4 regions of the Mesorhizobium sp. f-mel genome follow, and region 1 is predicted to be linked to each of the others. Evidence: predicted binding sites of a transcription regulator. Region 1 holds the regulator's gene; each other region holds the start of a gene.
The links. Region 1 encodes PhoB, which activates phosphate uptake and scavenging genes when phosphate is short. Its sites were predicted from a motif close to TGTCATNNANCTGTCAT; they were not measured.

Region 1 (5,380 bases):
GCCCGCGTCGAGGAACTGATCGACGAACTGCGCCAGAACTACACGATCGTCATCGTAACCCACTCGATGCAGCAGGCAGCGCGCGTGTCGCAACGCACGGCGATGTTCCATCTCGGCTACCTTGTCGAGGAGGGCGCGACCGACAAGATGTTCACCAATCCCGACGACAAGCGCACCCAGGACTACATCACCGGCCGGTTCGGCTGAGCGGTCCGGCGGCGAATTTCGAACACGAGGACAGTATCATGGGTGAACACACCGTCGCGTCTTTCGACGAGGAACTGGACCGCATCGACAGGCTGATCCGCGACATGGACGAGCTCGCCGCCGCGATGGTCGCAGCCTCGATCCGCGCGTTGCTTGCGTCAGACAATGCGATGGCGCAGCGTGTCGTCTCGGACGACGCGATCATGGATGCGCGGCAGCGCGAACTCGACGACAGCGCGATCACGCTGATCGCCAAGCGGCAGCCGATGGCGCAAGATCTGCGCGCCGTGGTTGGCGCAATCCGCATGGCCGGTGATCTCGAGCGCATCGGCGACCTGGCCAAAAACATAGCCAAACGGGTCAGCGCCGTCGGGCAGAGCGCCACGCCGCGTAATCTGTCGCACGGTATCGACGCGATGGCGGATCTCGTTCTTGTGCAGCTCCGCGGGGTGGTCGAGCACTATGTGTCGCGCAATGCCGGCGCGTTGAAAGAACTGCGCGCCGACGACCAGAAGATCGACGTGAAATATACGGCGGTTTTTCGCGAACTCCTGACCTACATGATGGAGGATCCGCGCAACATCACCGCCTGCACGCATCTGCTGTTCTGCGCCAAGAATCTCGAGCGTATCGGCGATCATGTCACCAACATCGCCGAAAACGCCTACTTTGTCGTGACCGGGCAGCAATTGCCGGCGGATCGCCCGAAGCTCGACGAAACGACGATGTCGGCGCCGGCGACATGACAGGAGTGACCGGCCGATGATCGCGCCGCGCATCATGGTGGTGGAGGATGAAGAGCCGCTGGGCGTCCTCCTCCGCTACAATCTGGAATCCGAAGGCTATCAGGTCGAGGTGGTGACGCGCGGCGATGAGGCCGAAATCCGGCTGCAGGAAAACGTGCCCGATCTTCTGGTGCTCGACTGGATGGTGCCGGCGGTTTCGGGCATCGAGCTTTGCCGGCGCCTTCGGGTGCGTCCCGAAACCGAGCGGCTGCCGATCATCATGCTGACCGCGCGCGGCGAGGAGAGCGACCGGGTGCGCGGCCTTTCCACCGGGGCCGACGACTATCTGGTCAAGCCGTTCTCGACACCGGAATTCATGGCCAGGGTCAAGGCGCTGCTGCGCCGCGCCAAGCCGGAAGTACTGTCCAGCGTGCTGAAGGTCGGCGACATCATGCTCGATCGCGAATCGCACAGGGTCTATCGCAAGAAGAGCGAGATCCGGCTCGGGCCGACCGAATTCCGGCTGCTCGAATTCATGATGCGGCACCCGGGTCGGGTCTTCTCGCGCAGCCAATTGCTCGACAATGTCTGGGGCGAGACGATCTACATCGACGAGCGCACGGTGGACGTCCATGTCGGCCGGTTGCGCAAGGCGGTCAACAACGGCCGCATGCCCGATGTCATCCGCACCATCCGCGGCGCGGGCTATGCGATCAGGGAAGACTAGGGATGTGCTGATATTCAGGTGGTGCCGGCCTGCGAACGCCGGCTTCCTGGGCTTCCGGTGCTCACGTACCCAAAGTACGCTCCGCTCCGGTTCTCGGAACCCACCATTCTCGACTCGGCCTGACCTGAATCTCAACACACCCCAAGTCGCGATCCGGGGATCCCTGCCTTCGAGTTCAAGCCACGTTCTTTCCGACCGGGCCGGCTCGTGCCTGGATGCTCGGCGCGAAGATCTCCTGGTCGACGAAGCTCAGCGCCCGCATGGCGCAGCCTTCTCGGATCAGCGGCAGTTCGTTCGGCTCGGTGTCGAAGGAAATCGAACCCGAATGCTGGCCGCCGGCGGTCTGGGCGATCGCCTCGCGCAGGGCCGGCTCGATCAGGTCGAAGGCGGCAGCGCTGGCACCGACCATGGCGACCGGCGCCGGATCGATCAGCGCGAACAGGCTGCCGAGCCCGAAGCCGAGCGCCTCGCCGGCCTTGCGGTAGGCTTCGCGCTCCGGTCCGTCCGTCTCGCGCGCCCGGGCCGCCAGTGCCCGCATCTCGGCGTCGCTGACATCGGCGACCGGCTCGGCGTTCTCGCTCAATTGCCTTGCGTTGCGCCAGATAGCGTAGTTGCCGGCATAAGCCTCGACGCAACCGCGCCGCCCGCAGCGGCAAAGCGCACCGCCCGGCCGATGAATCATGTGGCCGAATTCGCCGCCTGAGGAATGGGTGCCGGTGAACAGCTCGCCCTTCAGCACCAGCCCCATACCGATGCCATGCGAGAGCAGGATGGCGATGAAATCGTCGCGGTAGCGATCCGGGTCGCGCCAGCGCAGCGCCACGGCCATCATGTTGCAGTCGTTCTCCATGATGGCCGGGATGCCGAACTCGCGTTCCAGAATGTCGGCGAAGGCGATGTTCGTCTGCGGCGTGATCGGCGACCACAACATGGCGCGCGCATGGGAATCGGTAATACCCTGGATCGCCAGCGCGATGCGGGCGACGCTTTGGACGTCGAGGTCGGGGTCTTCGAGCCGGCGCCGGACGATGGCGACACATTCGTCGATCAGCTCGTCGCGCGACATGGTCAGCGTGTCCAGCCGGCGCTGTTCCTCGGCGACCACTTGTCCGGCATAGTCGATGACAGCGACCGACAGGGAATTCAGCGACAACACGACGGCCAATACCGCAGCGGCCTCCGGATTGAGGCTGAGGCCAACCTGCGGCCGGCCACGTTTCAGCGAAACGGTCTCACTCGCCTTGCTCTCGGCCAGGATGCCTTCGTGGATCAGGTCGGAAGAGATCGCCGATATGGTCGAATGGCTGAGGCCGGTGGTTGCGGCGATCTCGGTCCGCGACGGCTGGCCTGCGCGGCGTACGGCCGAAATAACCATCGCCCGGTTGCGCCGGCGCAAATCGTCATGGCGGATCCCAACCGACATTGTTTTGCTTCCTATTGCCGCGGCCGCTCATGAATCGGAAGCCGTCGGGCCGACAAATACTGGCAGAAGCAGAAGGACCTGTCATTGTTTATTCCGAGGCTCGAAAAAAAGCCGGCAGGACACCAAAATCCATCAGAATTCATGTTGACAGTGCTTCGGCGTTGGATCAGTATTTTTTCGAGGCTCGAAAAAAAGAGCTTTTGTGCAGGCCTTGGGGCCAGTTGGTCGCGCCGTACGCGGCGCAGGGAGGAATATCATGAATAGATTCACAGCCGCCATTCTGGCGGGGGTCGCCATGTCGCTGACGCTCGCGTCGGTCGCACAGGCGAAGGACAAGGTCATTGGTGTTTCGTGGTCGAACTTCCAGGAAGAGCGCTGGAAGACTGACGAAGCCGCCATGAAGTCGGCGATCGAGGCCGCCGGCGACAAGTATATTTCAGCCGATGCACAGTCCAATCCCGGCAAGCAGCTGACCGACGTCGAGAGCCTGATCTCGCAGGGCGCCAACGCGCTGATCATCCTTGCGCAGGATGCCTCGGCCATCGGGCCGGCGGTGCAGAAGGCGCTGGACGAAGGCATTCCGGTTGTCGGCTATGACCGGCTGATCGAGAACAAGGACGTCTTCTATTTGACCTTCGACAACCAGGAAGTCGGCCGCATGCAGGCCCGTGAAGTGTTCAAGGTGGCGCCGGAAGGCAATTACGTCTTCATCAAGGGCTCGGGCGCCGATCCGAATGCCGATTTCCTGTTCGCCGGCTCCATGGAAGTGCTCAAGGATGCCATCGACAGCGGCAAGATCAAGAATGTCGGCGAGGCCTATACGGACGGCTGGCTTCCCGCCAACGCCCAGAAGAACATGGAACAGTTCCTGACCGCCAACGACAACAAGGTCGATGCGGTGGTTGCCGCCAATGACGGCACCGCTGGTGGCGTCGTCGCGGCGCTGACGGCGCAAGGCTTGGCCGGATCCGTTCCGGTGTCGGGCCAGGACGGCGACCATGCCGCGCTGAACCGCATCGCGCTCGGCACACAGACCGTATCGGTGTGGAAGGACGCGCGCGAGCTCGGCAAGAACGCCGCCGAGATCGCCTCGCAACTGGCCGACGGCAAGCAGATGACAGACATTGCCGGCGTCACGGACTTCGCCACGCCGGGCGGCAATATCGTCAAGTCGCTGTTCCTGACGCCGATTGCCGTCACCAAGGACAATCTCAACGCCGTTATCGACGCGGGCTGGATCAAGAAGGAAGAGGTCTGCGCCGGCGTGGCGGCGGGCACGGTCCCGGTCTGCAACTGATCCGGCCTTCGCAAGAAGCCTGAAACGCCGCGGCTTCACGCCGCGGCGTTTTTTCAAAAAGAATTGTTTTTCCGCTTCTCGCGGATAACTTCCAAGCTGCTTCCGGCATCCGCGGCAGACGGCAACCCGGTGGGAGGACATCATGACCGACACAACTTCCAACACGCCGGCCGCCGATACAGGCGCCGATCGGGCGCGTGAATCCGAGCTCAGCCCGGTCGGCCGCTTTCTCAAGGCAACCGAGCTCGACATACGCATGCTCGGCATGGTCGGCGCGCTGCTGGTCATCTGGGTTGGAATCCACCTCCTGTCGGGCGGGCTTTTCCTCACGCCGCGCAACCTCTGGAACCTGTCGGTGCAGACCTCCTCGGTCGCGATCATGGCGACCGGCATGGTGCTGGTCATCGTGATGCGCAACATCGATCTTTCGGTCGGCTCCGTCGAAGGCGTGATCGGCATGGTGATGGGCGTCGCGCAGGCCGAATTCCTCATCCGAGTCATGGGGTTCCAGCTTGGAAATCCCTGGATATGGATCATCGCACTGGCTGCCGGCGTGGTGCTCGGCCTCATGATCGGCGCGCTCCAGGGCTTCATTATCGCCTATCTCGAGGTTCCGGCCTTCATCGTGACGCTGGGCGGCCTGCTGATCTGGCGCGGCATGGCGTGGCTGATGACGAGCGGGCGCACCGTCGCGCCGCTCGACGCCACCTTTCAGCTCATGGGTGGCGGGCCGCGTGGCTCCATCGGGGCAACCGCAAGTTGGATCGTCGGCATTCTCGCCTGTGTGGCCGTCGCCTTGATGCTGAACAACGGCCGGTCGCAGCGCAAGCGGTTCAAGTTCCCGCTGCGTCCCGTCTGGGCGGAGACCTTGCTTGGTGTTGTCGCTTGCGCCGCCATTCTCGGCGCCGTCTGGATCGCCAATTCCTATCCCTGGCCGATCGGCATCGTTCGCCAGTACGCCCAGCGGACCGGCATCACCGTCCCGGAAGGCGGGCTGTTCA
Region 2 (5,380 bases), on a different contig from region 1:
TACAGGATTCGTTCGCCTATGATGTAGCTGCCCAGCCCCATGGATAGAGATCGGTTCAAAGGGAAGCTCTTGTCTAGGATACGGGGCGGTGTCGTGCCGATTTGGGCGCATGGCTAGCCTGCAGCTACTGGATCTTAGAGCGCAAGCGATCCGTCACGAACTGCATCAACACCACGATGGTGAAGATCACGAGAATGATGGTCGAGGCATTCTTGTATTGGAAAAGATCGAACGCGACCTTCAGCTCCTGGCCGATGCCACCGGCTCCAACGAGGCCGAGAACAACAGACGAGCGCACTGCCTTTTCAAGCGCAAAGAGCGTGGTGTTTATCAGGGACGGCAAAGCGTCGGGCAGAACTGCCCCGCAGAGGACAGAGAACCGACTGGCCCCGATTGCAAACAGCGCTTCCTGAGGTCTTTCGTCGGCATCCTCCATCGCCTCGGCGAAGAAGCGCCCGCAAAAACCGATCGTATCGACGACGATGGTCATGGTTCCAGCAACCGCCCCGAGACCAACGGCTGACACGAAAAGAAGTGCCCAGACCAAATCTGGAACGGTCCTAAACAATGAGACCAGAATCCTGGAGATATGCCGGAACGGTCCGAGCGGGGTTATGTCCATGGCCGAGAGCCAGGCAAATGGCAAGCTGAGGACGACACCTATTGCTGTCCCCACGAGCGCTATCTGAAACGTTTCGATCATGCGCCAGAAAACCCGCAGGAGGAACCCTGGCTCGACATTTGGGGGTATCATGCGGCCGACGAGATGGGCCATGCGGGGCACTCCCCCTGCCAGTTGTTCCGGCGAATGTGCGACCTGCCCGGCGGAAACGATCACGAGAGCGGCCAAAGCGACGGCAAAGCTGAAAGTGAGGGGCGAGATCGATGGAATCCGGCTCGGCGAAAGGCGGTCATGCATCGAAGACGTCTTTCAAATCAGCGCGGGTCACATGCGCCGTCGGCCGGTCGAAGAAGACCTTGCCCGCCTTGAGCGCTATCAAGCGATCGGAGTAGTCGAGAGCATGTTCCATGTCGTGCGTGGTGTAGACCAAGGTGATCGCTTGTTCCTGGGTGAGCTCGGAGAAAACTCGCATCACATCATGTCCGGCCGCCGGATCGAGACTTGCCGCCGGTTCGTCTGCTATCAAAAGCTTCGGACGCCGGATCAACGCACGGGCAATCGCCACCCGCTGCGCCTGCCCTCCAGAAAGCGCGGCGGTGCGGGCGCCTGCCTTGCCGAGAAGCCGCACGTCGGCGAGCGCCTGCATCGCTTCCTCGCGCCAGTGTTGCTTTGCGATGGAATGGTGCCAGCCGCGCCAGCCGCCGGGCAGCCCGAGCTTGCCCTGCAAAACGTTTGTAAGAACGGATTGGCGGCTAACCAGTCCGTGGTGCTGGAAGACAAATCCGATCTGCCTGCGTATGCGCCGCAGCTGGGCGACGGACGGCGCCGAGCGGAAGCTCTCGCCGAGGGTGACGACCTCGCCACCGCTCGACGGTAAAAGACCGATGAGGCATTTGAGCAGGGTGGATTTTCCAGCACCGTTCGAGCCAATCAGGGCAACCCGTTCGCGCGATGCTATGTTGAGGCCGATACTGGAGAAAACGACCTTTCCGTTCGCATAGCTCTTCGCAAGATCGTGCGCGCGAATGATGGCTGTCATAGTGACCTCTTGGCCCAGACGGGACTACGAAATAGACCGGCGGTTAACCGCCGGCCTTTGCGATGAAAAGGAGCAAGCCTCAGTTTACGAAGTCGGTGAGGGTCTCGATTCCGATCGTGCGGTACATCGAGCGGACATAGTCGTAGTCCGAGTCCCTGACATCAGTCAGGAAGAAACCGCCCTTGAATTTCTGGTTGTCCTCGCCTGTCAGGATCGCTTTCATCAGCTCGTTGCCATTCTTCGCAAAGGCATCGCGGACCTTGACGAACACGTCGTCTGAAATGTCCTTACGGGCGACAAGAATGTCGTTCGGCAGATCGCGGCCCCGTGCGATTACCGAAAAGGCGATGTCGGGGAACGCTTCCCGGACCGAGTTCAGATAACCGAAATTCAAGCCGATAGCGGCGATGTCGCCGCGGATGAGAGCCTCAGCCGCGATATTGCGCGATATGATCACTGGCTCGTAATCGGTGGCATATTTCAGGTTGAAATCGGCCAGCGCCTGCGCGGGGCCGAGGTGCTGGGAGGTCGAGCCTACCGAGCCGAATGCAATCTTCTTGCCCTTCAAGTCTTCAATCGAGCGGATCGGTCCATTCGCCAGGACGGCGATCTGAGCGAAATAATCGGGGCGCTGCCAGGCAACAACAATCTTCGGCTGGCTTAATTCCTTCATGACCACGTATTCAGCAGGACCGGTCAGGACGAGATCGACCTGCCCGGAATTCATGGCCTCGACGGCGGTGGTCCGCGAGCTGACCGGAAACAGCTCGATATCCAGGCCGGTCGCCTCTTCAAGAGCGGTCTGGAAAGCGCCGAATTCCTGCTGAAGAGCCTCCAGTCCCTCCATGTCGGTTACCGCGAATTTCACCGGCTCCGCAAAAGCTGGAAGAGCGGAGGCAAGCGTCAGGGCGAGTGCGGTTGCGATGGTGCGGATCATCATTTTTCCTTTGCTGTATAGACAGGAAACTGTTACCCGCTAATCCGTATACGCAGCAGATGACGTGCTCGTGACATTCGTCGGCGCCACCGGCAGGCTTTGCTTTAGAGGGATACAGTGAACTGGCACATCCAGGGTGGTCGCATCCTTACCGACCGGGGACTTGAAACCGCGGACCTGAGCATTGCCGGCGGGATACTGTCAGAGATCCAAGCGGCCCATGCGTCCATAATCGATGCCGATGGTCTGCTCGTGCTTCCGGGGATCGTCGATATTCACGGCGACGGCTTCGAGCGGCAAATCATGCCGCGGCCGGGTGTCCGCTTCGACACGGCGCTGGCGTTGAAAGATACGGACCGCCAGCTTGTCGCCAATGGAGTGACCACAGCCTTTCACGGCGTCACGGTGTCATGGGAGCCCGGACTTCGCTCGCTCGAAGCCGCCAAGCAACTGATCGGCGCGCTCTGCGATCTCCGCGATACTCTTAGCTGCGATACGCGTGTGCATCTGCGCTGGGAGACCTTCGCGCTTGATCAGATGGCGCAGGTCATACAATGGCTCTCTCTTTGGCCGCGACCGATCATTGCTCTCAACGACCATACGACCGGGTCGGTATTGAACGGCACGATCGCCCGCAAGATCGGCCAGATGGCGGAACGGTCTGGCTTGAGCCGTGAGCAGTATATGGCGTTGCTCGATCAGATTTGGTCCCGCCGGGCCGACGTAGCGATCGCGATCGGGAAGCTGGCCGCGACTGCACGGGCCAATGGCAATGTGCTTCTTGCCCATGACGAAGCGTCTCCCGAAGAACGTATGCATTTCCGCGGTCTCGGTGCAAAGGCTTCGGAATTTCCACTGACGCTCGAAACGGCGAAAGCCGCGCGGCAAATGGGCGAGGATGTGATCCTCGGCGCGCCCAATGTCGTGCGCGGCGGCAGCCATAATGGAGCGCTGAATGCCACCGAGGCCATCAGAGCCGGGCTCTGCACGGTGCTGACCAGTGACTACCACTATCCCTCGCCTTTGCATGCGGCCTTCAGGCTGTCTTCTCCGGGGGCCAGCGATTTCCCCATGATCTGGAATCTGGTCTCGGCAAATCCGGCCCGGGTAGCCGGCCTTGACGATCGCGGATTGCTTGTTGCCGGCCGCCGAGCGGATCTGATCCTCGTCGATGCCGGCGATCCGGAACATCCGCGTGTGGTGGCCACGATGGTTCACGGACAAATTGTCTATTCCTCTGGACTCTCGCGCGTAAACCGACGGTCGGCACACCGATCGCCCGTGAATAAGGCTTCATGAACCAGAATACGAAAATCCCAACGCCACACGAGCGCAGCGTCAATCGTCTTCTGGCCTTTGACGGGCTGGTCTTTCGGCCACGCAGCGATTCGCCGATCTGGCAGCAGATCTACGATCACATCTTCAATCTGATCGAGAGCGGCTGTCTTCCGCCGGGCAGCCAACTTCCCGGAGAAACGCATCTGGCGCAGAAACTCGCGGTCACCCGCATTACACTTCGCCGGGCGCTGCAGCAGTTACAGCATGAGGGCCACCTCACCGCTCGCAAGGGCGTCGGTATCTTCGTGCGAAACCTACCCTCGACATTCACGGTTCGCGACGGACAGCGCTTTCTCGATAATTTCGAAGCTCATGGCCAGGAAATCGGCACCAAGACGCTGCTGATCGTCCGGGAACCAGCAGGACCGGCCGTGGCGGAGCGGTTGCGTCTCGCACCTGATGCCACCATTATCCGGCTGTGCCGGATCAGAACGTCCGATAAGCAGCCGGTTTACGTCAATACCAAGGTCTTTCCAGCCCATCTCTTTCCTGATTTCGAGCAGACGTACGACGTGCGTCAGTCGGTGACCGATGTTTTCCGCGCGCATGATATCGAGAATTACCGGCGGGCCGAGACGCGCATCAGTGGCGGCTTTGCGTCCCCTGATGAAGCCGAAATCCTGCGGCTGACACCCGGAACACCAGTATTCCGCATCAATGCCGTCAACGAGGACCGCAACGGCATACCAATCGAATGGACCCGCGGCTGCTGGCCGCTGACGTCTGTCGAGTTCGTGTTCTGATCCTGGCGCGATGGCGCGGTCAACATGGTCTTCGCCTCAGCCCATGGTTCCTGGGGCGCAGCGATCAGCACGACCAGTTCATGATGTCGGTCGGCCAATGGGTCGGCTTTAGACGGACCCCACAAGCCGGTCGAGAAAAGGCCGCTGGCCAATAACCATCTTTTCCCGGGCCATATCGAGGCCGAACCACCCTGCGCGATCGATCTCCGGAAAGAATTGTATGCGGCCGCTGCGCGGTGGCCATTCCATCTCGAACATGTTGCTCCGCAAAGTGCCGGCGTCGAAATCGCATTCGACGCCGAAGGCTGTAATAAGCTTGCCGCCGCGCTGGCGCAGCTCCCCCAACGCAAGCAGTGCTCCCTCGAGCTCCCAGCCGGTTTCCTCCACGAATTCGCGACGTGCCGCAGCTTCCGGCTGTTCGTCATCACCATACTCGCCCTTTGCAATCGACCATGCGCCAAGATCGCGGCTTTGCCAGAACGGCCCGCCCGGATGAACAAGCAACACCTGCAGTTCGTTGCTCGATCTGCGGTAAGGCAGGATGCCCGCACTTCTTTTCGCCATGGCCTCAAGCCTCTGCCATGCAGCATGCCGCAACAACGACAAAGCAGTTGCCGGCTTGGCGCAGCAGACGCCGTGCCAACGCCGCGCGCTGGAAAGCACGTCGCCAAAAATGGCTGTTCGACAACCCGCTCGGTTCG
Region 3 (5,380 bases), on a different contig from region 1:
TTGGGGCCGCTCTCGACCGCCAGCACCAGCCGGCGGTTGGTGACCCTCGCCAGCTGTGCCAGCCGGCCGGCCGGCCGCTCGCCGTAAAGGTCGGCCAGCGACGCGGGCAGCACCAGCGCAAGCACGCCATTGCCGCGGCTCTCCCATTTCAACCGCGGCATGACGCCCGGCATCGCCGCCGTCAGCAGATAGACGACGCGCATTACGGCGGCCAGCACGCGGGCGCGCTCGATATAGCGTGGTGTCGCCAGTGCCTTGATTTCCGGCGCGATCGATTCGTTGAAGATGCCCTCATGACGGTAGGCGTTGGCCAGCGCCAGGAAGGCGCGGCCGGGATGGTCGACGCCGATGAAGGAGGCGTGGGCAATGATGTTGAGCGATTGCTTGCCGCGATATTCGGGATGTGCGCGCCAGCCGATGTCGGCCAGCAGACAGGCGGCCTGGCGGTAACGCGCCTCGTCGACCGTCTCCTCGATGCCGAAGGCGGCGAAGGTCTTGCCCGTCCACTCGACAAGCTCATGCGCGTGGGTGACCGAGCGCGAACGCAGCCGGGCGAGTTCCTCCGAGGCCGAGATCAGCGGATCTGCCTTCTGATCGGCTTTGTCGAGCAGCGAATAGAGGAAGCCCTCGCGCACGCCCAGCGCCGAGACGATGATCTTGGACGGCTGCATCGCCGCCATGATCTCCTGCAGCACGATGGCGCCATAGGGTAGCAGCGAGCGGCGGTTCTTTGAGACGCCCTCGATACCCCTTACCTTCTCGATCTCGCCCTTGGCGACCTGCTTGAGGAAGTTCGTAGCGCTGTCGATGCCGATCTCGTAATGGTGCATGACGCTCAGCGGATAGCTGGTCATTTCCATGTACAGCCGGGCGAGGTTTCGCCAGGTGCCGCCGACCGCATAGAACGGCCTGCCCTGCCCGCCTTTCAGCAGCTTTGCCCGTGCCAATTCGTCGCGCGCTATCTTTGCCGCCTGGGCCAGTGAATTCTTGGCCATGTCCTGCAGACGCAGGCCGCCCAGCGGCAGCGTGATGCCGTCGCCGATTGCCTCGCCATCGACGTCGACCAGTTCGAGGCTGCCGCCGCCGAGGTCGCCGGCGATGCCGTTGGCCGGGTGGAAGCCGGAAATGACGCCAAGCGCGGAATAGTGGGCTTCCTGGCGCCCGCTCAGCACCTGGACCTCGGTCTTGAGTACATCTTCGGCGCGGTGGATGAAATCGGGACCGTTGACCGCCTCGCGGGCGGCGGCGGTCGCGAGCACATACATTTGCTCGGCGCCGACCTGCTCGGACAGCGCGCGGAAACGCCGAAACTCCTCCATCGAGCGGGTCACCGCCTCGGGATCGAGCTTTCCGGTCGAGACGATGCCGCGACCGAGGCCGGCCAGCATCTTTTCGTTGAACAGCGTGGTCGGCGAGCGCGCCAGCCCCTCATAGACGACAAGACGGATCGAGTTCGACCCGATGTCGATGATGGACAGCGGTCGGCGGTCCTGAAGCCGGCCCTGGGACGTTGAAATCATCAGCCGGTCGCTGCGGCGTTTTTCTTGCGGCGCTTGAACTGCGCGATGCGCTTGGGCGCATGCGATTTCAGCGCATCACCGCGTCCGGAAAGGCTCGGATTGGTCATGAAATATTCCTGCGCGTTGAACGGTTCCTCGCCCTCCTCAAGCGTGGCGCGCCGGGAGGTTCCGTCAGCCAATACGTCGAAACTTTGCTGGTTGTCCATGATGTTGCCCAGCATGATCTGGCCGAGGACTTGTTCATGCACCGTTGGATTGGTGATCGGCACCATGGTTTCGACGCGACGGTCGAGATTGCGCGGCATCAAATCGGCCGATGAGATGTAGACGACCGCCCCGTCCGACGGCAGTCCATGGCCGTTGCCGAAACAATAGATGCGGCTGTGTTCGAGAAAGCGGCCGACGATCGACTTGACCCTTATGTTTTCCGACAGGCCCGGCACCTGGGGCCTCAGACAGCAGATGCCGCGCACGACAAGATCGATCTCGACGCCGGCGCGGCTGGCGTCATAAAGCGCGTCGATGATGATCGGATCCACCAGCGCATTCATCTTCATCCAGATGCGGGCCGGCCGGCCTTCCAGCGCATGGGTAATCTCGTCTGAAATATGCTTGAGAATCCGGCTTCTCAGCGTGAAGGGCGAGATAGCCAGCCGCATCTCATCGGTCGGCTCGGCGTAGCCGGTGATGAAATTGAACAGCTGGGCGACGTCGCGGGCGATCGTCGGAGCGGTGGTGAAGAAGGACAGGTCGGTGTAGATGCGCGCGGTGACGGGATGGTAGTTGCCGGTGCCGAGATGCACATAGTTGCGCAGCTTGCCGTCCTCGCGCCGCACCACCAGCGACATTTTCGCGTGTGTCTTCAATTCGAGGAAGCCGAACACGACCTGAACGCCGGCGCGCTCGAGGTCGCGCGCCCAGCGGATGTTGGCTTCCTCGTCGAAACGCGCCTTGAGCTCGACCAGCGCGGTAACCGACTTGCCGGCCTCCGCCGCGTCGACCAAAGCGCGCACGATCGGGCTGTCGTTCGAGGTTCGATAGAGCGTCTGCTTGATCGCCACGACTTCCGGGTCGGCCATCGCCTGGCGCAGAAACTGCACCACAACGTCGAAGGATTCATAGGGGTGATGAACGATGATGTCCTTCTCGCGGATGGCGGCGAAACAGTCGCCGCCATGCTCGCGGATGCGCTCGGGAAAGCGCGGATTATAGGGCGTGAATTTGAGATCGTCGCGGGCGATGGCGACGATCTCGGAAATCTGGCTGAGCGCCAGCGGACCGGTGAGCACGCTGATGCGGCTCGATGAGACACCAAGCTCGCCGGCGACGAACTCGCGCAGTTCGGCCGGCATCAGCTTGTCGAATTCGATGCGGATGACCGAGCCGCGGCGGCGCCGCTTCAACGCCGTCTCGAACAGGCGCACGAGATCCTCGGACTCCTCCTCGACCTCGATGTCACTGTCGCGGATGATGCGGAACGTTCCAGAACCCTTGACTTCGTAGCCGGGGAACAGCTTGCCGATGTAGAGGCCGACCGCTTCTTCCAGCGGAATGAAGCGGACATGACGCTTGCGGTCGGGCAAGCGGATGAAGCGCTTCAGCGCCACCGGCAGACGCAACAGCGCGCTCATCTCCTCGCCATTCCTGCGATGGCGCAATTGCAGGGCCATCGAGAAGCCGAGATTGGGAATGAACGGGAATGGATGCGCCGGGTCGATCGACAGCGGTGTGAGCACCGGAAACACCTGCTCCTGGAAATGATCCTCGAGCCAGGTTTTCTCGTCCTTGGTCAGCCCATCGCGGCTGATGCTCTCGATGCCTTCCTTGTCGAGCAGCAGCATCAGCGCGGAAAGGCTTTTCTGCTGGTCTTCCTGCAGACGCTCGACTTCGCGCAGCAATTGTTCGAGCTGTTGTTCGGGGGTGCGGCCGTCCGGGCTCTTCAGCGTGATGCCTTCGCGGACCTGGCCGGCGAGACCGGCGACGCGAACCATGAAGAACTCATCGAGATTGGCGGCCGAAATCGATAGGAAGCGGACACGCTCGAGCAACGGATGGTTGGCGTTTAGCGATTCCTCGAGGACGCGGCGGTTGAATTGCAGCCAGGAAAACTCGCGGTTCACGAAGCGGTCCGGGTTGCCGCCCTCGGGGCTCGCCACCTCGACAGTGGTGAATTCGCTCTGCACCGGCTTTAGTTCGTTCATGGTTCCTGCTCGTTTCGCACCCGCTGGCCACAGCGCCGCGCGTCTTTGCGGACGCGCAAAGGACGCTCTACCGCTCTTAAGCTACGCACGATCCCCAGCGAACCGAATTCGGTTTTCGGGGCCATGCCTTAACCGGCTTAGCTTATCCTGTGACAGGCTTTTACGACAGTTTGATTTCATCGATCTTGCAAAGAGACAGCTTATGATCCAGATGCAATCCAGGCTACAGCGCGGCGCGCCCTTGGACTCGCAAAGGACGCGGCGGGAATTTTGATTTTTTGCGCGTGATCCGGGGTCATGCGGCAAATGTAGGAGACGACGATGGCAAGCGGTTCCATTCCCCATTTCCAGAACGATGCGGGCTATGCGGCGATCGACATCGGCGTGAAGGAATTCATGTGCACCGGCGCCAACCCCCCTTTCGACCATCCCCATGTGTTTCTCGACATGGGCGACGACAATGAAAAGGTCTGCCCCTATTGCTCGACGCTTTTTCGCTATTCGCCAAAGCTGAAGGCGACGGAAACGCAGCCTGCGGGATGCCTCTATATCCCTCAGGCAGCCTGAGGCGCACGCCATCCCCATGGACGACATCCGGTCCCGGCAGGTCGTTATCGCCGGAGCCGGCGTCGCCGGACTGACTGCGGCGCTGGCATTTTCCGAACGCGGCTATCTGGTGCGGCTGTTCGAACAGGCGCCGCGCCTCGAAGCAGCCGGCGCCGGCATCCAGCTGTCACCCAACGCAACGCGCATCCTTCGCCAGCTCGGCGTGCTCGACCGGCTGTTGCCGGCGGCGGTGCGGCCGGAGGCGGTCGTGCTCAAGGACGCCGCCACACTGCGCGAGCTGGCGCGGGTGCCGCTTGGCGAAGAAGCCGAAAGGCGCTGGCACGCGCCCTATCTCGTCGCTCATCGGGCCGATCTGCAAGACGCGCTGATGGCGCGCCTTGCCGAACAGCCCGACATCAGTCTCGTCACCGGCGCGCGCGTCGGCGGCATCGCCGCAGGACCGCGCCATACCACGGCAACAGTCGAGATTGCCGGCAAGACGGTCGAAGCCGACGGCTTTCTGCTGATCGGCGCCGACGGCGTGTGGTCGGCTATCCGTGCTCTTGGCGGGTTTGCGGCCAAAAGCCGGTTTTCGGGCGAGCTTGCCTGGCGCGCTACGATCAGTGCAGACAGTGTCGCGGGAGAAGCGCTTGCGGCGGTCGGCGCCGCCAATTGCGTGACCGCCTTCCTGCATCCCGGTTTTCACCTCGTCGCCTATCCGGTCAGCAACGGCACGGCGTTCAACCTGGCCGCCTTCACCAGGGGCGAGATCATCGCCGAGGGCTGGTCGGGCCACGCCGACCCTAACATCCTCGTCGGCGCGATGCGTGGCACGGCGGCAGCACTGGCCCGGCTTGCCGAGGATGCCGGCCCGTGGACCGCATGGCCGATCCATACGGTCGACCAGGCACAGCCATGGACAACGCCCGCCGGCATCGCGCTGATCGGCGACGCTGCGCATGCGATGACGCCGTTTGCGGCGCAAGGCGCGGCGATGGCGATCGAGGATGCCGCAACCCTTGCAGGTTTTGTCGCCGCCTCGCCTGCCGACCCCTGGAACGCCCTTGCCGCCTGGGAAAAGGTGCGGCGCCCGCGCATCGCCAAGGTCGCCCG
Region 4 (5,380 bases), on a different contig from region 1:
GCGAGAAGACCGCCAGAAAGAAGCCGGCGATGACGATTTCCGGAAAGGCGCGGACGATTTCAAGGAAGCGGCGCGTGGTGAAGCGGAGCCAGCGGCTGGCCGTGATGTTGCCTGCAGCCAGGAAGCAGAGCAGGAAACCGAATGTGGAGCCCACCAGCGTCGAAAACAGGGCAATGTTCAGCGTCTCGATCATCCGGTGGAAATACTCCGGAATGTAGATGCCTTGGGTCAGGTAGACCCGACCTTCGGGGTAGTCGAACTTGAGGCTGCCATCGTCATAGGCGGAAGGCAGGTCGAACAGCGCGCGCACCGGGTCGAACCAGTCGCGCGGCTTCAATTCGGTGAAAAAGTCGGCGATGTAGGAAAGGCGGTCGAAGAACTTTCCGGCGTTGGTTTCGTTGGCGAACCAGAGCGAGCCAGAGAGTGCAAGAAACAGGAAAGCCAGGCCACCGATCGTGTAAAGGCGCCGGCGAGCGGCGAGGTCGCGCCAGTGCCGCTCGACTGTGGCTGCCTCCGGTGAAAGCGCAGGCGCGTGGTAAACATCGGTCGCACTCATCGATAGATCCCCGGCCCCTGATGCGGCAACGCCGCCGGCGGCACATGGCCCGGCGGCGTTGTGGCAGTTTACTTACGAGCCGATCTTCGCCTTACGGGCATCGATGATTGCCTGATAGAATTCCGGGGTGACCGGCGAATAGCCCTTGAAGTCGCCGCCTTGTATCGCGGAGAAACAGGCCGGATCGGTTTCCGGAAGCTTGGTCAGGAAATCGGTGATCTTCTGCTTGGCGCCGGCGTCGATGGACGTACGCAAGACCAACGGGCCGTTCGGGATCATCGGCGACTGCCACAATTCGACGAGGTCGTCCATCTTGAGCACGCCCTTGTCGACCATCTTGCGGAGGTTGCCCGAGCTGTAGCCGTCCTTGAAATCGCCGACGCCGGAGGCCCAGGTGGTGCCGGCATCGAAGGTGCCCTTCAGGACTTCAAGGACAAGCTGTTCATGGCCGCCACCGAAACCGGTCGACGCGAAGTAGCTCTTCACATCCAGGCCGATGTCCTTGGGCAGTGACGTGACTGGGATCAGATAACCAGAAGTCGAATCGGGATCGGCGAAACCGAGTTTCTTGCCCTTCATGTCGGCGAGTGTCTTGATGCCGGAATCGGCACGGGCGACCATGACCGAATGGTAGCCGGTCGAACCGTCGGTCTGGATCGTCGTCAGGATCGGTTGAACCGCGTCCTTGTTTTCGAGATAGATCTTGGCATAGGCGGAAGCGCCGAGCTCGGCATAGTCAAGCGTGCCGCCGAGCAGGCCCTGGATGACGCCGTCGTAGTCGGCGGCCGGGAACAGCGAAACTTTCTCGACGCCCAGCACTTCCTTGATGTGGTCGGCAAAGCACTGATAGTTGCGCAGGCGATCGGCTTCGTTCTCGCCGCCCAGAATGCCGACGCGGAATTCCTTCAGGTCCTGTGCCTGGACCGCGCCCATCGCCATGGCGAGGATGGAAACGGCACCGAAAAGTATCTTTCTAAACATTTCGCGTCTCTCCTGTTGATTCCGGCATCGCGCCGGTAGCGTTCGAATTTTGACAGCGCCCTTGACGCGGGCTGGCGATCCAGGCGCTCTTTTGTTTGTCCATGATCCTTTCTGGATACCGGTATCCACCTGTCGGGGATCATGGAACTAATAGCCAGGAAATGCGGGCTCGAGCGGTCCTGCGGATGCGGCGATTTTTTGCTTGATGGTGACGCTGGTCGAGGTGATGGCCTCGGAGATTTCGCCGCCATTGCTGTCGGCACCGTAGACCATGCGCACCGCCTCACGGTTGAGATCTTCGGGTGGGCCGTCGAACACGACCTTGCCGGCAGCCATGCCGATGATGCGGTTGCAATAGGTGCGCGCAGTATCCAGCGTGTGCAGATTGGTGACGACGGTCATGCCTTCGCGCAGATTGATGTCCTGCAGCGAATCCATCACCACCTTGGCATTGAGCGGGTCGAGCGAGGCGATCGGCTCGTCGGCGAGGATAACTTTCGGCTGCTGCATCATGGCGCGGGCGATCGCGACGCGCTGCTGCTGGCCGCCGGACAAGGTGCCGGCCGGCTGCAGCGCCGTGCGGGCAATGTCGAGACGCTCGAGCGCCGCTATCGCCTCGGCCCGTTCCTCGCGAGAGAAGACACCGAGCAGATTGACAATCGTCGAGCGGTGATTGAGCCGGCCGAGCAGCACATTGGTCAGCACGTCGAGACGCGGCACCAGGTTGAATTGCTGAAAGATCATGGCGCAATCGCGCTGCCAGCGCCTGAGCAGCGAGCCGCGCAGGCTGGAGACTTCGGCACCGTCAAAGAAAATCGACCCTTGGCTCGGATCGATGAGGCGGTTGATCATGTGCAAAAGGGTCGACTTGCCGGCGCCGGAGCGGCCGATGATGCCGACCATCTGACCGTGCGGGATCGAGATATCGACATTGCTGACGGCGGTGTTCTTGCCAAACCGGCGGGTGACGCCGCGGATTTCGAGCGTGGCTGAGGTTGCTGACATAGGCAAGTTCCAGTCCAGTCGCGTTTCGAAGGTCTGTTAACCATCGCTAGCGCAAGGCCATGAACCTGCGGTGTCGGATTGATGTCAGTTTTGTTACCGCCCACAGGCTTGGGCGGCGCGCCGTGAATGGTGAATGGTGACGGTGGCAGCCAGAAGAGGCTGGTGAAGGCCCTTCTATTCACCATTCACCCCCTTCAGCTGCCGTATTTTTCCAGAAACGCTTCCGCCGAAAGGGCGCGGAAATCGTAGAGCGCGGCGCGCAGGCGGGCATGGTCCCAATCCCACCAGGCGAGTGCCTGATAACGTTCCGCCGTGTGGCGGTCGAAGCGTTCGCGGATTGGTTTCGCCGGCACGCCGCCGACGATGGTGTAGGGCGCAACGTCCTTCGACACCACCGCACCGGCGCCGACCGCCGCACCGTCGCCCACGGTGACGCCGGGCAGGACGGTCGAGCCGTGGCCAAGCCGGGTGTCGTGGCCGATGGTGACGCGTCTGGCGCGGCGCTGGGCGAAGAATTCGCTCTCGTGCTCGGCGTCGTCCCAATAATCCGAGGCGCGATAGGTGAAATGGTGCAGCGTCGGCCGCCACGTCGGGTGGTTGGTGGCGTTGATGCGCACATTGGCGGCGATGTTGGCGAACTTGCCGATCGTCGCGCACCAGACGCCGCAGTCCTGCATCATGTAGGAATAGTCGCCGATCGTGCTCTCCGAAACCCGGCATCGTTCGGCGATTTCGGTCCAGCGGCCAAGCGTCGAATTCTCGACTTCCGCTGTCTCGTGGACCAGCGGCGTTTCCGACAATTTTCGCGTCATGCGGCGATTTTCCCGGCGGCAAAAGCGGTCACGTCGATGACGCGGTCGGCTACCGCCTCGCGCACGTCGCGGTCATGGAAGATGCCAAGCAGGGCGACGCCGGCCGCCTTCTTGGCCGCGATCAGCGTAATCACGACTTCGCGGTTCCTGGCATCGAGCGAAGCGGTCGGCTCGTCGAGCAGCAGGATCGGGTGCTCGGTGATGAAGCCGCGCGCGATGTTGACGCGCTGCTGTTCGCCGCCGGAAAAGGTCGCCGGCGGCAGTGCCCAAAGTTTTTCCGGCAGGTTGAGCTGCCCCAGCAAGGCGCGCGCCTTGCCGCGCGCAACTTCACGGTCCTCGCCGCGCTCGACCAGCGGTTCGGCGACGACATCGAGGGCGGGGACGCGCGGCACTGTGCGCAGGAACTGGCTGACATAGCCGATCGTGAGCCGGCGCACGGCAAGCACGGTGCGCGGGCTCGCCGTCGCGAGATCGATGAGCCCGTCCTCGTGCTGGACGATGATCTGGCCTTCGTCGACCGCATAGTTGCCGTAGAGCATCTTCAGGATCGAGCTCTTGCCGGCGCCGGAAGGGCCGCCGAGCACGGCGCACTCGCCGGCCCTGATCGAGAACGACACGCCGGTGACGACAGGCAGTTTGATGCCGTCGCGCAGATGCATGGTGAAGCTCTTGGCGACATCGGAGACGACGAGCGGGGTTGCCATGATCACACCTGCAGAATGGAAGAAACAAGGAGCTGGGTGTAGGGCGCGCGCGGATCGTCGAGCACGCGGTCGGTGAGGCCGCTTTCGACGACGCGGCCGTCCTTCATCACCATCATGCGTTGCGACAGCAGACGTGCCACTGCGAGGTCGTGGGTGACGACGATTGCCGCAAGGCCGAGATCGGTGACCAGCCCGCGCAACAGGTCGAGCAGACGCGCCTGCACGGAAACGTCGAGGCCGCCGGTCGGCTCGTCCATGAACACCAGCCGCGGCCCGGTGACGAGATTGCGGGCGATCTGCAGGCGCTGGCGCATGCCGCCGGAGAAGGCGCGCGGCTCGTCGTCGATGCGGTCCTCGTCGATCTCGACGCGTGACAGCCAGTCGACCGCAGTGGCGCGGATTTTCCCATAGTGGCGGTCGCCGACCGCCATCAGCCGCTCCCCGACATTGGCGCCGGCGGACACCGTCATGCGCAGCCCGTCGGCGGGGTTCTGGTGGACAAAGCCCCAGTCGGTGCGCATCAGGAAGCGGCGCTCGGCCTCGCTCATGCGGTAGAGTTCGCGGAACTGACCGTCGCGCATGCGGTAGCTGGCGGTGCCGGAACTCGGCAGCAATCTGGTCGAGAGGCAGTTGAGCAGCGTCGTCTTGCCGGAACCGGATTCGCCGACTACCGCCAGCACCTCGCCCGGCCAAAGGTCGAATGTGACGTTTTCGCAGCCGACACGCGAGCCGTAGAATTTGGATAGCGCGGAAACGCGCAGCAGTGGTTCGTCGGTCATTGCGCCGGCTCCATCGTTTCGGGCGCAAGACGGCCACGATGGCCTCCTTCGCGCCGTTTCTCGCAATGGTCGGTGTCGGAGCAGACGAACATGTGGCCGCCATGGTCGTCGAGGATGACCTCGTCGAGATAGACCTTCTCGGCCGCGCACAGCGCGCAGGGCTGGTCGAAGGTCTGCACCTCGAACGGATGGTCCTCGAAATCGAGGCTGACCACATCGGTGAAGGGCGGCAGCGCATAGATGCGCTTTTCGCGGCCGGCGCCGAACAGTTGCAGAGCCGGCGAATGGTGCATCTTTGGGTTGTCGAATTTCGGCGTTGGCGAGGGATCCATCACATAGCGGCCCTCGACCTTGACCGGGTAGGCATAGGTAGTGGCAATGCGGCCGTGCCTGGCGATGTCCTCGTAGAGCTTCACATGCATGAGGCCGTATTCCTCCAGCGCATGCATCTTGCGCGTTTCCGTTTCGCGCGGTTCGAGGAAGCGCAACGGTTCGGGAATTGGCACCTGGTAGACCAGCACCTGGCCCGCGCTCAGTGGATGT

Region 2: ACWUKX_RS06725 (alpha-D-ribose 1-methylphosphonate 5-triphosphate diphosphatase) is a predicted target of PhoB. The motif match lies at 2,658-2,674, and genes of this name have one in related genera.
Region 3: ACWUKX_RS14540 (RNA degradosome polyphosphate kinase) is a predicted target of PhoB. The motif match lies at 3,884-3,900, and genes of this name have one in related genera.
Region 4: phnC (phosphonate ABC transporter ATP-binding protein) is a predicted target of PhoB. The motif match lies at 2,613-2,629, and genes of this name have one in related genera.

What each region holds. Positions count from the first base shown of each region.
Region 1 covers NZ_JBSPTO010000005.1:202,510-207,889, reverse strand. Annotated here, with positions in the region: gene pstB (phosphate ABC transporter ATP-binding protein PstB) at 1-207, shown strand, start outside; gene phoU (phosphate signaling complex protein PhoU) at 246-953, shown strand; gene phoB (phosphate regulon transcriptional regulator PhoB) at 970-1,659, shown strand; gene ACWUKX_RS10225 (ROK family protein) at 1,835-3,082, opposite strand; gene xylF (D-xylose ABC transporter substrate-binding protein) at 3,339-4,379, shown strand; gene ACWUKX_RS10215 (sugar ABC transporter permease) at 4,522-5,380, shown strand, end outside.
Region 2 covers NZ_JBSPTO010000003.1:110,984-116,363, reverse strand. Annotated here, with positions in the region: gene ACWUKX_RS06745 (endonuclease/exonuclease/phosphatase family protein) at 1-22, shown strand, start outside; gene phnE (phosphonate ABC transporter, permease protein PhnE) at 125-919, opposite strand; gene ACWUKX_RS06735 (phosphonate ABC transporter ATP-binding protein) at 912-1,661, opposite strand; gene ACWUKX_RS06730 (PhnD/SsuA/transferrin family substrate-binding protein) at 1,741-2,598, opposite strand; gene ACWUKX_RS06725 (alpha-D-ribose 1-methylphosphonate 5-triphosphate diphosphatase) at 2,716-3,897, shown strand; gene phnF (phosphonate metabolism transcriptional regulator PhnF) at 3,894-4,679, shown strand; gene ACWUKX_RS06715 (NUDIX domain-containing protein) at 4,788-5,243, opposite strand.
Region 3 covers NZ_JBSPTO010000009.1:153,827-159,206, reverse strand. Annotated here, with positions in the region: gene ppx (exopolyphosphatase) at 1-1,520, opposite strand, end outside; gene ACWUKX_RS14540 (RNA degradosome polyphosphate kinase) at 1,520-3,721, opposite strand; gene ACWUKX_RS14535 (zinc-finger domain-containing protein) at 4,043-4,288, shown strand; gene ACWUKX_RS14530 (FAD-dependent monooxygenase) at 4,305-5,380, shown strand, end outside.
Region 4 covers NZ_JBSPTO010000007.1:63,158-68,537, forward strand. Annotated here, with positions in the region: gene phnE (phosphonate ABC transporter, permease protein PhnE) at 1-556, opposite strand, end outside; gene phnD (phosphonate ABC transporter substrate-binding protein) at 629-1,537, opposite strand; gene phnC (phosphonate ABC transporter ATP-binding protein) at 1,685-2,542, opposite strand; gene ACWUKX_RS11845 (DapH/DapD/GlmU-related protein) at 2,737-3,354, opposite strand; gene phnL (phosphonate C-P lyase system protein PhnL) at 3,351-4,058, opposite strand; gene phnK (phosphonate C-P lyase system protein PhnK) at 4,061-4,837, opposite strand; gene ACWUKX_RS11860 (alpha-D-ribose 1-methylphosphonate 5-phosphate C-P-lyase PhnJ) at 4,834-5,380, opposite strand, start outside.